DNA from 4 places in the Bradyrhizobium ferriligni genome. Region 3 is predicted to be linked to each of the others. Evidence: predicted binding sites of a transcription regulator. Region 3 holds the regulator's gene; each other region holds the start of a gene.

Evidence for each region. Region 3 encodes LexA, which represses DNA repair genes until DNA is damaged. Its sites were predicted from a motif close to TGTTCNNNNTGTGTTCNG; they were not measured.
Region 1: AC1VNY_RS12425 (YifB family Mg chelatase-like AAA ATPase) is a predicted target of LexA. The motif match lies at 1,673-1,690, and genes of this name have one in related genera.
Region 2: recA (recombinase RecA) is a predicted target of LexA. The motif match lies at 2,052-2,069, and genes of this name have one in related genera.
Region 4: dinB (DNA polymerase IV) is a predicted target of LexA. The motif match lies at 1,549-1,566, and genes of this name have one in related genera.

The regions. Positions count from the first base shown of each region.
Region 1 covers NZ_JBXEJO010000017.1:47,011-50,311, reverse strand. Annotated here, with positions in the region: gene AC1VNY_RS12425 (YifB family Mg chelatase-like AAA ATPase) at 72-1,622, opposite strand; gene AC1VNY_RS12420 (TonB-dependent siderophore receptor) at 2,173-3,301, shown strand, end outside.
Region 2 covers NZ_JBXEJO010000004.1:41,307-44,607, reverse strand. Annotated here, with positions in the region: gene AC1VNY_RS03170 (hypothetical protein) at 1-752, opposite strand, end outside; gene recA (recombinase RecA) at 860-1,948, opposite strand; gene AC1VNY_RS03160 (hypothetical protein) at 2,641-2,868, shown strand.
Region 3 covers NZ_JBXEJO010000048.1:36,664-39,964, reverse strand. Annotated here, with positions in the region: gene AC1VNY_RS26605 (hypothetical protein) at 1-187, opposite strand, end outside; gene AC1VNY_RS26600 (hypothetical protein) at 333-761, opposite strand; gene lexA (transcriptional repressor LexA) at 1,019-1,723, opposite strand; gene AC1VNY_RS26590 (molybdopterin molybdotransferase MoeA) at 1,966-3,177, opposite strand; gene AC1VNY_RS26585 (HAD family hydrolase) at 3,204-3,301, opposite strand, start outside.
Region 4 covers NZ_JBXEJO010000019.1:53,931-57,231, forward strand. Annotated here, with positions in the region: gene AC1VNY_RS13590 (hypothetical protein) at 1-699, opposite strand, end outside; gene AC1VNY_RS13595 (hypothetical protein) at 937-1,368, opposite strand; gene dinB (DNA polymerase IV) at 1,628-2,875, shown strand; gene AC1VNY_RS13605 (hypothetical protein) at 2,990-3,199, shown strand; gene pyk (pyruvate kinase) at 3,280-3,301, opposite strand, start outside.

The DNA.
Region 1 (3,301 bases), on a different contig from region 3:
TAAACAAAACTCGTTACCGCCGCGTTGACGCGGGGCATTCCGGCACGAATCGGGACAGGGCTTCAGTTAGGTCAGGCGGCGCGACGCAAATCGTCGGCCAATGCACGATAGGACAGCGCTTCGGCGAGGTGCAGCCGGCCGATCGTCTCGGCGCCGTCGAGATCGGCAAGCGTGCGCGCCACCCGCAGCACGCGATGATAGCCGCGCGCGGTGAGGTGCATGTTGTCGGCAGCTTCGCGCAGCAGCTTCTGCCCATGCGCGTCGGGCTGCGCGATGGTCTCGAGCAGCGAGCTCGGCGCTTCCGCATTGGTGCGGACATGCGGCATGCCGGCAGCCGCATAGCGCGCGAGCTGGATGTCGCGCGCGGCCGCGACGCGGGCGGCAACCTCAGCCGATCCCTCCGCCGGCGGCGGCAGGATCAGATCGGCCGCGGTCACGGCGGGCACCTCGATCCGCAGATCGATGCGATCCATCAGCGGGCCGGAGATCCGCATCTGGTAGTCGGCGGTGCAGCGGTCGAGCCGGCCGCGCTTGCAGGAATAGCCGGGCTCATAGGCATGGCCGCAACGGCACGGGTTCATGGCCGCGACCAGCATGAAGCGCGCCGGATAGGTGACGCGGTGGTTGGCCCTGCTCACCGAAACCTCGCCGTTCTCCAGCGGCTGGCGCAGCGAATCCAGCACACGCGGATCGAACTCCGGCAGTTCGTCGAGGAACAGCACGCCCTGATGCGCGAGCGAGATCTCGCCGGGCTTGGCGCGCATGCCGCCGCCGGTCAGCGCGGCCATGCTGGCGGAATGATGCGGGCTGCGGAACGGGCGTCGCGCGGTCAAGGCGCCGTCGCGGATCTCGCCGGCAACCGAGGCGATCATCGAGACTTCGAGCAGCTCCGACGGCGACAGCGGCGGCAGGATCGAGGGCAGTCGCGCCGCCAGCATCGATTTGCCGGCGCCGGGCGATCCGATCATCAACAGATGATGACCGCCGGCGGCGGCGATCTCAAGCGCGCGTTTCGCGCTCTCCTGGCCCTTGATGTCGCGCAGGTCCAAAAGCGTTTCCTCGCGCGCCTCGTTCTGGTCTTGCACCTTCGGCTGCGGGCGCGACAGCACCTGCGTGCCCTTGAAGTGGTTGGCGATCTGGATCAGCGAGTGTGCCGCGATGATCTGGATGTCCGGACTGGCCCAGGCGGCTTCCGAGCCGCAGGCGGCCGGGCAGATCAATCCCTCATCGCGCGAATTGGCGCCGATTGCCGCGGGCAGCACGCCCGCCACCGGCGCGATCGAGCCGTCGAGCCCGAGCTCGCCGAGCACGGTGAAGCCGTTCAGCGCATCCGGCGGGATCGCGCCGATCGCCGCCATCAGGCCGAGCGCGATCGGCAGGTCGTAATGGCTGCCCTCCTTGGGCAGGTCGGCGGGTGCGAGGTTGACGGTGATGCGGCGGGCGGGAAGCGCGAGGCCGGAGGCGATCAGCGCCGAACGCACGCGTTCGCGGGCTTCCGACACCGCCTTGTCGGGCAGGCCGACGATCGCGAACGCGGGCAATCCCGGCGCGACCTGCACCTGCACGTCGACCGCGCGGGCCTCGATCCCCTCGAATGCGACGGTGGAAACGCGCTGAACCATGCTGCCCCTATCTTCCGCAATCGAGGGTAGCGGAACCCGGCGGCGAGCGCAAGAACATTACAAGAACATTCGCCGCGCCGAGGGCTGATCGTCCGGTACCACTTCACCGCGCGGCGCATCCGCTTCGGGCCGGTGCGGAAGCGTATGGCGTCGCTCGCGATGACACGTGTTTCTCGCGATCGAACACGGCTCGCGTCGTCGACAACTGCAAGAATCATTTTCAAGAATCATTCCAGCACGCACGAGCATCGCGCTTATTGTCGCAGCGTGTCGTCGATTTCCTTGCTGTTTCAGCGATCGCACGCTGATCGCGCGCGCGGTCTCGATCTATTCCAACTGCCGAGGTCTGTACTCGCGAGCCCCGCGCTGTAGAGCCGGATCACAAATCCATCCAGGCTGACATCAGGGGCGCCTTCGCGTGATCGATCGACTTGCTTCGCATTCCACCCGTCAACATCCGCGACTGCGAACGATCGGTCTATGTACCGCCGCCGTCCTTGCCGCAGGAGTCACGATCGAACGCGCCGACGCGCAATCGGAACTACCGCCGGTGAGCGTGGACGCGCCGCAGCAGCGCGCGACAGCTCCGAATGCAAAACCGGTTCGTCGTCCGGTGACCGCACGCCCGAGCCGCGCCAACCGCGTGGCTCGATCCCAGCAGGCGACGCCGCCGGCGGCGGCACGATCCGGTGCCGGCGCCGGTGAGCGCGCCGGCGGTCCGGTGGTCGGGTTCGTTGCCACGCGTTCGGGCACGGCGACCAAGACCGACACGCCGTTGATCGAAATCCCGCAATCGATCTCGGTCGTCACGACGGAGCAGATCAGGAATCAGGGTGCGGAATCGGTGGGCGCGGCATTGCGCTACACCGCAGGCGTCAGTGGCGACGTGAATGGCGGCTCGGACACCCGCTTCGGCGGCTTGCAGATCCGCGGCTTCGACATGACGATGCCGGGCCTCTATCTCGACGGCCTGCGGCTGCCGAGCAGCAACTATGTGCACTTCCTCGGGCTCGATCCGTACGGCGCCGAGCGCCTCGAAGTCCTGAAGGGACCATCCTCGGCGATGTTCGGCGGCAGCGGCACCGGCGGCATCCTCAATTATGTCAGCAAGCTGCCGACCGCGCGCGAGTTCGGGGAAGTGTCGCTGTCCGGCGGCAGCTTCAACCGCTATCAGGGCGAGTTCGATATAGGCGGCCGCGCCAACAAGGAAGGGACGGTGCTGTGGCGCCTGACCGGCGTCGCGCGCGATGGCGAGACCCAGGTCGACTACACCAAGGACAATCGCGTCTTCATCGCGCCCGCCGTCACCGTGAAGCCGAACGAGGACACCACGATCACCTTCCTCGCGAATTACCAGAAGGAACGCACCGGCTGGGGCCTGCAATTCCTGCCGCCGTCCGGCACCGTCTGGGCCAATAACGGCCGCTACATTCCGAACACGCGCTTCGTCGGCGAACCCGGCTTCAACCAGTTCGACACCGAGCAATCTTCGGTCGGCTACATGCTGTCGCACGACTTCAACGAGGCGCTGACCTTCCGCCAGAACCTGCGCTATTCGTGGATGCACAACGAGCAGAAGAGCTTCTACGGCACCGGCTATGCGTCGGCCGCCGACGAAGCCGCGGGCCTATTGTCGCGCGGCGGCGCCGGTGGCAGCTCGACGATCGATTCCTTCGCGG
Region 2 (3,301 bases), on a different contig from region 3:
CGCGGCCCATGCGCGAGCCCCTGAAGCAGCGTGCCGATTTCCATGTCGGTGAACACGCCGCGTTGACGAAAGCCGCGAAGGTAGAACAGCCCGTTCGTACCCATGAAGCCCGCCGCAATCAATTCGAGCAGTCGCAGTTCGGTTGCGCCAAGTCCCGATCCGCTCCACGGAAGCTCCTGGAGCAAATCAAGCAGCGCCGGCCTCAGCAAGGGAAAGCCGCTGAGGTCTCGATGCAGCGTATCGAAGCAGGCCTCGGGCGTTGCCGCTCGATACGCCTGCCAACAGAGACTTGCAGTCTCGAGGTCGGCAGGCCGTATGTTGATCAGCGGCACCTCGTTCCATCCGCGCCATGTCTCGTGCATCATCGACAGATCGAACGCGACCAGGCGCAATTTCAGCTTGGCCGCCATCGCCGGGTAGGCCCGGAAATGATCGAGCAACCAAATCAGCTGCAATTGATCCATTGGGTTCGGATCGAACCAAAGCTCGATAATCTCGTAAGGTTCGCAGAATTCGATCAGTGCGAGATGCCGGCGCGCACGGGCATCCTGAGGCCACTGGCTCTGTGAGCTCCAGTGCGACCAATGTCCGACTGAATCCTGGTCCGACCGTAATCCGAAGTAAGCCTCAAGCTCTCCTGGCGGCGGCAGCGGTCCACCAACAAACCGAAAGCCGGATGTAATAGCGATCTCGGTGAGCCCCGAACGCGCGAGGCTAAGGCCGGACGGGCTGGTCAGGATCAGGCGTTTCATCCGCTCAACTCTCTCGACGCCAGGCACAAAGCGAAACGGGCGCCGAAGACGTCGGCAACTCAACGTCCTCAGCGCCCGCTTCCAGCGAAATGATTGAGCCTTGCGGCTTACTCGTCGGCAGGCTCCTCGCCTTCGGCGTCGCGTTCGGGAGTGCCAGCGAGGATCTGTTCGGAGATCAGGCCGGAGTTCTGCCGGATCGCGGCTTCGATCTTGGCGGTGATGTCGGGGTTCGCCTTCAGGAATGCCTTGGAATTCTCGCGGCCCTGACCGAGCCGCTGGCTGTCATAGGAGAACCAGGCGCCCGACTTCTCGACGATGCCGGCCTTGACGCCGAGGTCGAGGATCTCGCCCATCTTGGAGACGCCCTCGCCATACATGATGTCGAACTCGACCTGCTTGAAGGGCGGCGCCAGCTTGTTCTTCACCACCTTGACGCGGGTGGTGTTGCCGACCACCTCGTCGCGCTCCTTGATCGCGCCGATGCGGCGGATGTCGAGGCGAACGGAGGCATAGAACTTCAGCGCGTTGCCGCCGGTGGTGGTCTCCGGCGAGCCGTACATCACGCCGATCTTCATGCGGATCTGGTTGATGAAGATCACCATGGTGTGGGACTTGTTGATCGAGGCGGTGAGCTTGCGCAGCGCCTGGCTCATCAGGCGCGCCTGCAGGCCCGGCAGCGCATCGCCCATCTCGCCCTCGAGCTCGGCCTTCGGCACCAGCGCCGCAACCGAATCGACCACCAGCACGTCGACCGCGCCGGAGCGCACCAGCGTGTCGCAGATCTCCAGCGCCTGCTCGCCGGTGTCCGGCTGCGAGATCAAGAGCTCGTCGATGTTGACGCCGAGCTTGCGCGCATAGACCGGGTCGAGCGCGTGTTCAGCGTCGATGAAGGCGCAAATGCCGCCCTTCTTCTGGCCTTCCGCCACGGTGTGCAGCGCCAGCGTGGTCTTGCCCGAGGATTCCGGCCCGTAGATTTCGACGACGCGTCCCTTCGGCAGACCGCCGACGCCGAGCGCGATATCGAGCCCGAGCGACCCCGACGACACCGTCTCGACATCCATCGACCGGTCGTTCTTGCCGAGCTTCATCACCGAGCCCTTGCCGAACTGGCGCTCGATCTGGGAGAGCGCGGCTGAGAGGGCCTTGGACTTGTCCATGGAGGATCCTTCGACGATACGCAGTGCAGTAGCGGACATTTGGGATGTGCTCCTTATGGCGGGGATTCGCTAGCGGGAAAAACGGGCGATGAGAGCGGGTGGAATGCGTTGTTGATAGGAACCTCGTACCACGTTTGTTCTATGTTCGCAATATGTTCTTTCAGGCAATGAGGTGCTGTCCGTATTTAAGCCCCCGTGTCCTAAGTTGATTTTCGGAGTGTCCTAATTCGGATTAAGCGAACGGAAACCGTAGCTTGGCCGTTGTTCTCAGTAGGACTACCGAGGCGGCCATTGGATGTTCTGGCCCCATCAATTTCCATGGGACGCCATCTGTTCTCAGATTGATCTAGATCAGGAGGTCTAGTCCCAAATCCGGGATTCTCCGTGGGTGAACGGAGTTCCTAAATCGCGCAATCTCGAATGTTCACTTTGGAACCGACCGCCGTCCATCGGCATATTAAGATTCGTGGAACTCACACCCAACGGTTAGGACCCGTGAGTAAGACGAGGTAGGTGTCATGAAGCGACGACGCAGGGTTGCTCAGATTCTCCCCCTTGAAGAACGTCTCACCCAGGAAGCCAGAGAGCTACGCCAACGAGCTAGAAAACTTCCCCCAAGTCGAGAGCGGGAAGCACTACTTAAAAAGGCGCGGCACAACGAGACCACCGCTCATTTGACAGAGTGGCTGACGTCCCCCGGTCCAAGGGCTCCAATCTAGGAGGGCTGCCCGATGCACCGTCGATCTCCTCCCCCTACATCTGAAGATCAACTCGCCCAAATGAACGAATACCGGGCGTATACGCTTGGGCAAGACGGCCACTTTATCGCGTCCCGCGCGTTCAAGTGCGCCGACGATAGCGACGCCATTATTTGGGCTAAGCAGCTCATAGACGCCCACGATATCGAACTGTGGAGCGGCGAACGCTTCGTGATCCGACTTGAGCATCAAGAGAAGTGAGTGAGAGGCCGCCTCAGTTGGCGAACTCTCAATGGCTAACGTGCGCCCACAGCGCAACCGTCCCAACAGCCATGATCGTTAGCCAGCTAGCCACCACGATCCTTCCGTACTTTCGAAGCAATCTAGAGTTCATTGTTTAGCTCTCCCAGAAGGCCGCCTCAGTTGGCGGCCTCTTCGTTTTCGTGCCCTTCCTGATCGGCAAGGATTTCCTTATCGATTTCGAGCTTCTGAATTAGGCGCTCGATCTCTTTCACGCCAATGTTGCCGCTCACGCGGCGGTAAGTATAGAGAGGGACTCAACTTTTACGAGTCTAGCGGAACAGCACCCAACGAAAACAGCCTCAGCGCCGAGAGAACACTGAGGCCAAGTTTGAGTCTCATCCATGAGGTACGACAACTCAGCCGATCAGAAGCCAGCCTAAGCTGACGATGA
Region 3 (3,301 bases):
GGCCGAGATGGTATTCGTCGGAATCGGGGCCGGCGTCGGGCTTCTTGACGAGGGTGAAGGAAGCCTCGGGAAATTGCTCCCAGACTTTCAGGTCGTCGGCCGTCACCGTCAGCCAACCGAACCGGAACATGTAGCGGCCCGGTTCCGTGACGCGTCCAGCCTTTTGCCATGTGACCTTATCGACCACCGCGCACGTCCTCCGTGCCCGATGATGCGCCAAGGCGCCGGCCGACGCAAACCTCCTCCTGCGCCCCGGAAGCGGGAGTCCGGGGTCGCCCGAAATTGCTTAGGTCATCCGCCGCCGAACAGCTCATTCCGCGGCGACGATGCGCTCAACCCAAAAACAGCGTTGCGAATGCGGAGGGCCGACGCTCCACAACCTTTGGCTTCTGCTCGACCGGCGGATGCAGCGCCGGCAATTGCAGCACGCTGACGCGCTGTCCCTCGACCAGCTGGGTCACCAGGACATGGCTGCCGTCGGGGAATTCGACCGCGTCATGATGCCGATCAGGCACGTCGGGCTCGACTTCGTTGAACACGCCGACGCGATAGTTCAGCGTCTTGGTCCAGATCCAGCGGCTGTCGTAGCGAACGTTCTCGGCGAAAGCGAGCTCGGTGCCCGGCAGCATGCAGACCGCGACAGTGGGATCGTTCTCCGAAGCAAAGCCGCGGGTCGACGTGCCGCGGAACGTCGTCGTGATCAGCGTCTCTCCGACAATGGCGGGGCGCGATGCCACGGCGTGCAGACTATAGTCACACATCGGATGGCTCCTCATTTCGAGGTAGCGACCCGTGCCTCTCCTTGAGGCATTAGGGCCTCTACCAGAGTGGACGATAGCGAACGAGCTTCTGCTCGTTTCTGGGCGATTGTACGACTGGTCCGAGACCGCCTCCGATCACAAACACGCGACGCTGCGCGAGAGGTATCGGAGCGCATCGGGCAGGCCGTACGCTACACTATCATGCAAGGAACGATCCGACGTGTTGCTCGTTCCCGGCCGCCGCAAGTATTTGCAATTCAGTATTTGCGATAAAGGCCGATCAGCTTGCCCTGGATGCGGACCCGGTTCGGCGGCAGGATGCGCACTTCATAGGCGGTGTTGGCCGGCTCGAGCGCGATCGATGCGCCGCGGCGGCGGAAGCGCTTCAGGGTGGCTTCCTCCTCGTCGATCAGCGCCACCACGATGTCGCCGGTGTTGGCGACGTCGTTGCGCTGGATCAGCGCCATGTCGCCGTCGAGGATGCCGGCATCGACCATCGAGTCGCCGCGCACCTCGAGCGCATAGTGCTCGCCGGCGCCGAGCATGTCGGGCGGCACGCTGATGGTGTGGCTGCGGGTCTGCAGCGCCTCGATCGGCGTACCGGCGGCGATCCGGCCCATCACGGGGACCGCGACCGGACGGTTGCCGTCGTCCTCGGCGATCGGCGGCGTGCTGGCGCGCCGGCCGAGGGTGCCTTCGATGACGCTGGGCGTGAAGCCGCGGCGGCCGTTGCCGCCGCCGGCCGAGAGTTCGGGCAGCTTGATGACCTCGATGGCGCGGGCGCGGTTCGGCAGGCGGCGGATGAAGCCGCGCTCCTCCAGCGCAGTGATCAGGCGGTGGATACCGGACTTCGAGCGCAGGTCGAGCGCATCCTTCATCTCGTCGAAGGAGGGCGGTACGCCGGCCTCTTTCAGACGTTCATTGATGAAACGCAGAAGTTCGTACTGTTTGCGCGTGAGCATCTCGAGTATTCCCCCGGTTGGTAGCGTCGTTCGATTCCGAGACTCTTCTGGTGGGGCCTGCATGCGGGCCTGACCTCAGGAGCATGTGCTCGTTGCACCTGCTTCCACGCGGCTTCCCGATTGTAGACACCAGTACTCGAAACAAATCATGAACGGACACTATATGTTCGATATGTGTTCCGCAACCACTTAATTTCCGGTGAACGGATCAGGCAACGCACAATCGGCGGGGCGCGAAAACCTTATTCGGGCAGTGTCAGGATCTCGCATTCGCTGCCTTTGACGGCCGCAGCCGCGAACGGCGGACGCACGAGAAGTGCCCGTGCCGCAGCAAGATTCCCGAGCAGCGACGAGTCCTGCTGCGTCACTGGCGTTGCGACCAACGTGCCGTCCTCGCGCGCTTCGAGCCGTGCACGCAGATAGTCCTCGCGCTGGTCGTTGGCGGCGAGGTCGCGGCCGAGCAGGGCGCTCGTGCGGCGATGATGAATCACTTTCCGGCCGCTCAGCGCCCGAATCAACGGCACCAGGAACAGGAAGGCGCAGACGTAGGACGACACCGGATTGCCGGGCAGGCCGATCACCCGCATCGCCCCTAACCGGCCATGCATCATCGGCTTGCCGGGCCGCATCGCAATCCGCCAGAACGTCATGTCGACGCCCTCGGCTTCCAGCGACCGCTTGACGAGATCGTGGTCGCCGACCGAGGCGCCGCCTGTCGTGATCAGGACATCGGCGCCGGCCTCGCGCGCCCGGCGGATGCCGGCCGTGGTCGCCTCCACCGTGTCGGCGGCAACGCCGAGGTCGACGGTCTCGGCGCCCTCGGCGCGCGCCAGCGCCCGCAGCGCGTAGCCGTTGGAATAGACGATCTGGCCGGGGCCGGGCTGCGAGCCCGGCATCACCAGCTCGTCGCCGGTCGCGAGCACCGCGACCTTCGGGCGGCGGCGCACCGCAAGTTCCGGATAGTTCATGGCGGCCGCCAGCGACAGCGCGCGGTCGGACAGGCGGCTGCCGCCGCTGAGCAGCACCTCGCCCGCACGGAAGTCGACCCCGGCCGGGCGGATGTGCCGCCCGACGCTGGCGGCCTCCGTGATCGTGATGTGGTCGCCGTCGACCGCGGTGTCTTCCTGGATGATCACCGCGTCGGCGCCATTGGGGATCACGCCGCCGGTGAAGATCCGCACCGCCTCGCCGGCGCCGACCGTCCGCTCGAACGGCCGGCCGGCGGCGACTTCGCCGATCACCTTGAGCCGGGCCTTTAGATCAGCCGCATCGGCGGCGCGCACCGCATAGCCGTCCATCGCCGACATCGGCTGCGGCGGCTGGGTGCGCAGCGCCGCGAGGTCGTGCGCAAGGGTGCGGTGGTAGGCGGCATCGAGCGCGACCATCTCCTCCGGCAGCGGTTCGGCGCCGGCGAGGACGGCGGACAGGGCATCGGCAACCGGCATCAGGGCCACGCTCAGAGCTCCTCAATTCCCAATGTTCAAATACCAAGTGCGGTCAAAGCCCTTGCCACGTCATCCGTCGATGTCACGTGGATAGCATGAAGGCCGCGCGCCCGCGCACCTTCGATATTGGCGG
Region 4 (3,301 bases), on a different contig from region 3:
ACCAAGTGCAATCGCGGCGGCAACGCAAGCGACGACCGAGATCAGGCTGAGGCACGCCACCGCCAGCCCCGTCAATCCGCCTCGACGATCGGCACGACGATCCGGGACATCGTCTACGGATCGCCGTCGCCGCGCGCCGGCGAATTTCGGCTTGATCGTGCCGAGCAAGCTGACCAGACCGGATAGCCGCGAAGCCTTGCGGTTCGTCTCTTGAAACGAGCCGAATGCAGGCGCAGGGATGATCGGAGAGTCTCCCGAGGGGATGTCGGGAGCAGTGGTCGAACGGCCTTCGCCGGATGGCTGGCGGTCGTCGCAGTCCTCGCGCGTCACGCCGGGGAGCTCGAGATCAACGCCGTCGGGATGGTCGATTGCGGTGTCCGCACCTGGATGGCGCGTGTCGGATGCAACAGCGTTCAATCGTTCCGTTTCCTGTGGATCGAGTCTTTGCTCGATGCGGGCGGTTTCAAGCGAGCGCCACAGCGAGAGTCCCGAATCGGTGATCTGCAGGCCCGCATCGTTGATCGATGCCCATCCCGATTGGAAGACGTCGGCGTCGCCAAGCTCGGACGGCCGCTTCGACTGCGTGGCTTCATCGCCGGCCGCGATCATGCGCTTGACCTCGCGGCTGACCTCGTCGATCGCGATCCGCTCCCCGGGCCTTGCGGCCAGCACACTCAGGATCGCCAGATTGAACCTCATGCGGCGCCTCGCGATGCCGATCAACCGGCCGTGCGGCCGTTCCTCTCCCGTCAGGCGACGTGCAAGCCTCAGCGGGGTCGAAGCGGATCAATCATGCCGGCACGGACGTCGGTCAGTCAGGGAGTCGAGCAAGTGTACCGGCTCCCCAAGGGGCAAACAATCCGGCACCAGACCTACGACAGATGGATAAGTCGCTCCGCAAACGAGACGCGTCGGGATCGCGTTCGCTGTAGCGCCTCAGAGAAACTCGCGAAGCCTGGAGAGCTCGATCACGTGCTCGGGTGACAGCACGTCGGGGACGAGGGGAGGCTGCGACTTGGTCCGGATCTCGTAAAGATGTCGCGTCTTCTCGGGCTTGCCCATGAAATCCCGAATGCATTGGTCGAGCGTTCCGTTGACGACCATATAGGGCGCGCGATCCTCTCGCCTCGCGTTGTTGAGAGAAGGCCATTTGTAGAGGTGGGCCGCAGCTTGGAAGTCCACCTGATGAGATTGGTCGGTCATTGCAAAATATCTAGCCGAAAAAGCCCTGCGCGGCAAAGTCAGCCGGCTGATGCGTGAGCTGGTGCGGCAATACGCGCAAGCTGCGTGCGGTCGTCCATCGCAGAAGCCGCCGTCATGCATCTCGAACGATCCGCCGATATGCCCTGCGTCGATGCCTCGCAGCAACTCCCGCTTCGATCTCCCGCAGGCCGAGATCGGTGGCGATGGGGCGAGGCCGGCTGAAGGAAGAGCCGGCCGACTCCCTCGCGCGGCACGCGCGCGCAGTGGCGGCGCGCGTTGACGACCTCGCTCGTTCGCGGCGCCAGCAGCCGCGACGACGCGTGCTGGATTGACTCGATTCCAGAATGTTCCTATTTTGTTCTATTGTCAATTTCCGCGTCCGGAGACGGGCGGCTTCGGTCAGGTCAGGGATGAACGGGTCGAGATGGCAGCCGCGGCCACCATCCTTCATGCGGACCTCGATGCATTCTACGCATCGGTCGAGCAACTGCTCGAGCCGTCGCTACGCGGCAGGCCGATCGCCGTCGGGGGCGGGGTTGTGCTGGCGGCGTCCTATGAGGCCAAGGCCTTCGGGGTGCATGGCGGCATGTCGGGGCGGGAAGCGCGTCAACTGTGCCCGCAGCTCGTTTTCGTCGGCGGCCATTTCGGCGATTACCAGCGGCTGGGCGACGCGGCCATCAAGGTGATCGGCGACTTCACGCCGCTGGTCGAGCGAATTTCGATCGACGAGGCGTTTGCGGATGTTGCCGGCTGCACGCACCTGTTCGGAACGCCTGCCGAAATAGCCGCGTCGATCCGGTGGCGCGTGCGCAGCGAGCTCGGCCTTCCGATCTCGGTCGGCGTCGCCCGCACCAAGCATCTGGCGAAGATCGCCTCGCAGGTCGCAAAGCCCGACGGACTTGTCGTCGTTGATCCCGACGCCGAGCTAAGCTTCCTTCACGAATTGCCGGTTGAGTTGATGTGGGGGGTAGGGCCGGTCACCAGGACCCGGTTGGACGCGATCGGCGTGGCGACGATCGGTCAGCTCGCCAAATTGTCGGAACGGTCGCTGACGCATTTGCTCGGTCCGGCAGCGGGCGAGAAACTCGCCGCGCTGGCCTGGAATCGCGATCCGCGACAGCTCAAGCCACACCGGCGCGCGCGATCGGCGGGAGCACAATCGGCACTTGGCCGAAAGCCTGCGATCGAGCGAGTCATCCGGCCAACGTTGCTTCATCTCGCCGACCGCGTCGCCACGCGGCTTCGGGCGAAGTCACGGCCTGGACGAACCGTGACGGTGCGCGTCCGCTTCGCCGATCTGAAGTCGGTGACGCGCTCGATGACGCTCGATGCGCCGGTGTGCACGACCATCGTCCTGGCCCGGCTCGCCGAGAATCTGGTGCGCGCTGCGCTTGCCGCCCATCCCGGCGAGAAGATCATCTCGCTGCTGGCGATCTCGGTGTCGCATCTCGAGGAGCATTGGGATCTTGCGCTGGAGCTTCCACTCGGACTGGCGGATGAAGCGCTTCGCCCTGGAAGCCCGACAGGGATGGCCCGCTGGGCGGCGGACCGTGCGATCGACAAGATCCGCGATCGCTTTGGCTGGGAGGCGATCGGATACGGTTCAGCTGCGCTGGAGGCGGTTCATTCGGTGCCCGATGCGTTTCGCAAGCTTGCCGAGAGAGACCTCTAGCGCTCGCCGGTTCACGTACCGGTCACCGCATTAAGAAAAGGCAATTTGGAATCGCGCGCTTGTGAGTGGCGACCCCGTGCCGTCGGCTTATTTTGAGCCTGCGGAGGGACAGCCATGAAGCACAGCGCCGAACTGATCCAGACGATGCGCGATGCGTTGGATGCGGTCATGACAAGCGTGCCGGCGGATCAATCCGTGTTCGGTCTCAAGGCCGCTGTTGCGGAATGCATCCTGCGCGCCGCAGCTCACGGCCAGACATCGTTCGACGGGCTCGTGACGTCCGCATCCGATCAGCTTCAATCGATCATCTCGATGCTGACCTAGGCGATCGGGAGGCGCGCGCCATCGCTCACACCTTGCCGCGCGGAGCGATGATGACGCAATCGCTCGGGCCGACGGTTCTCTCAGGGCAGCGATACGACCCGT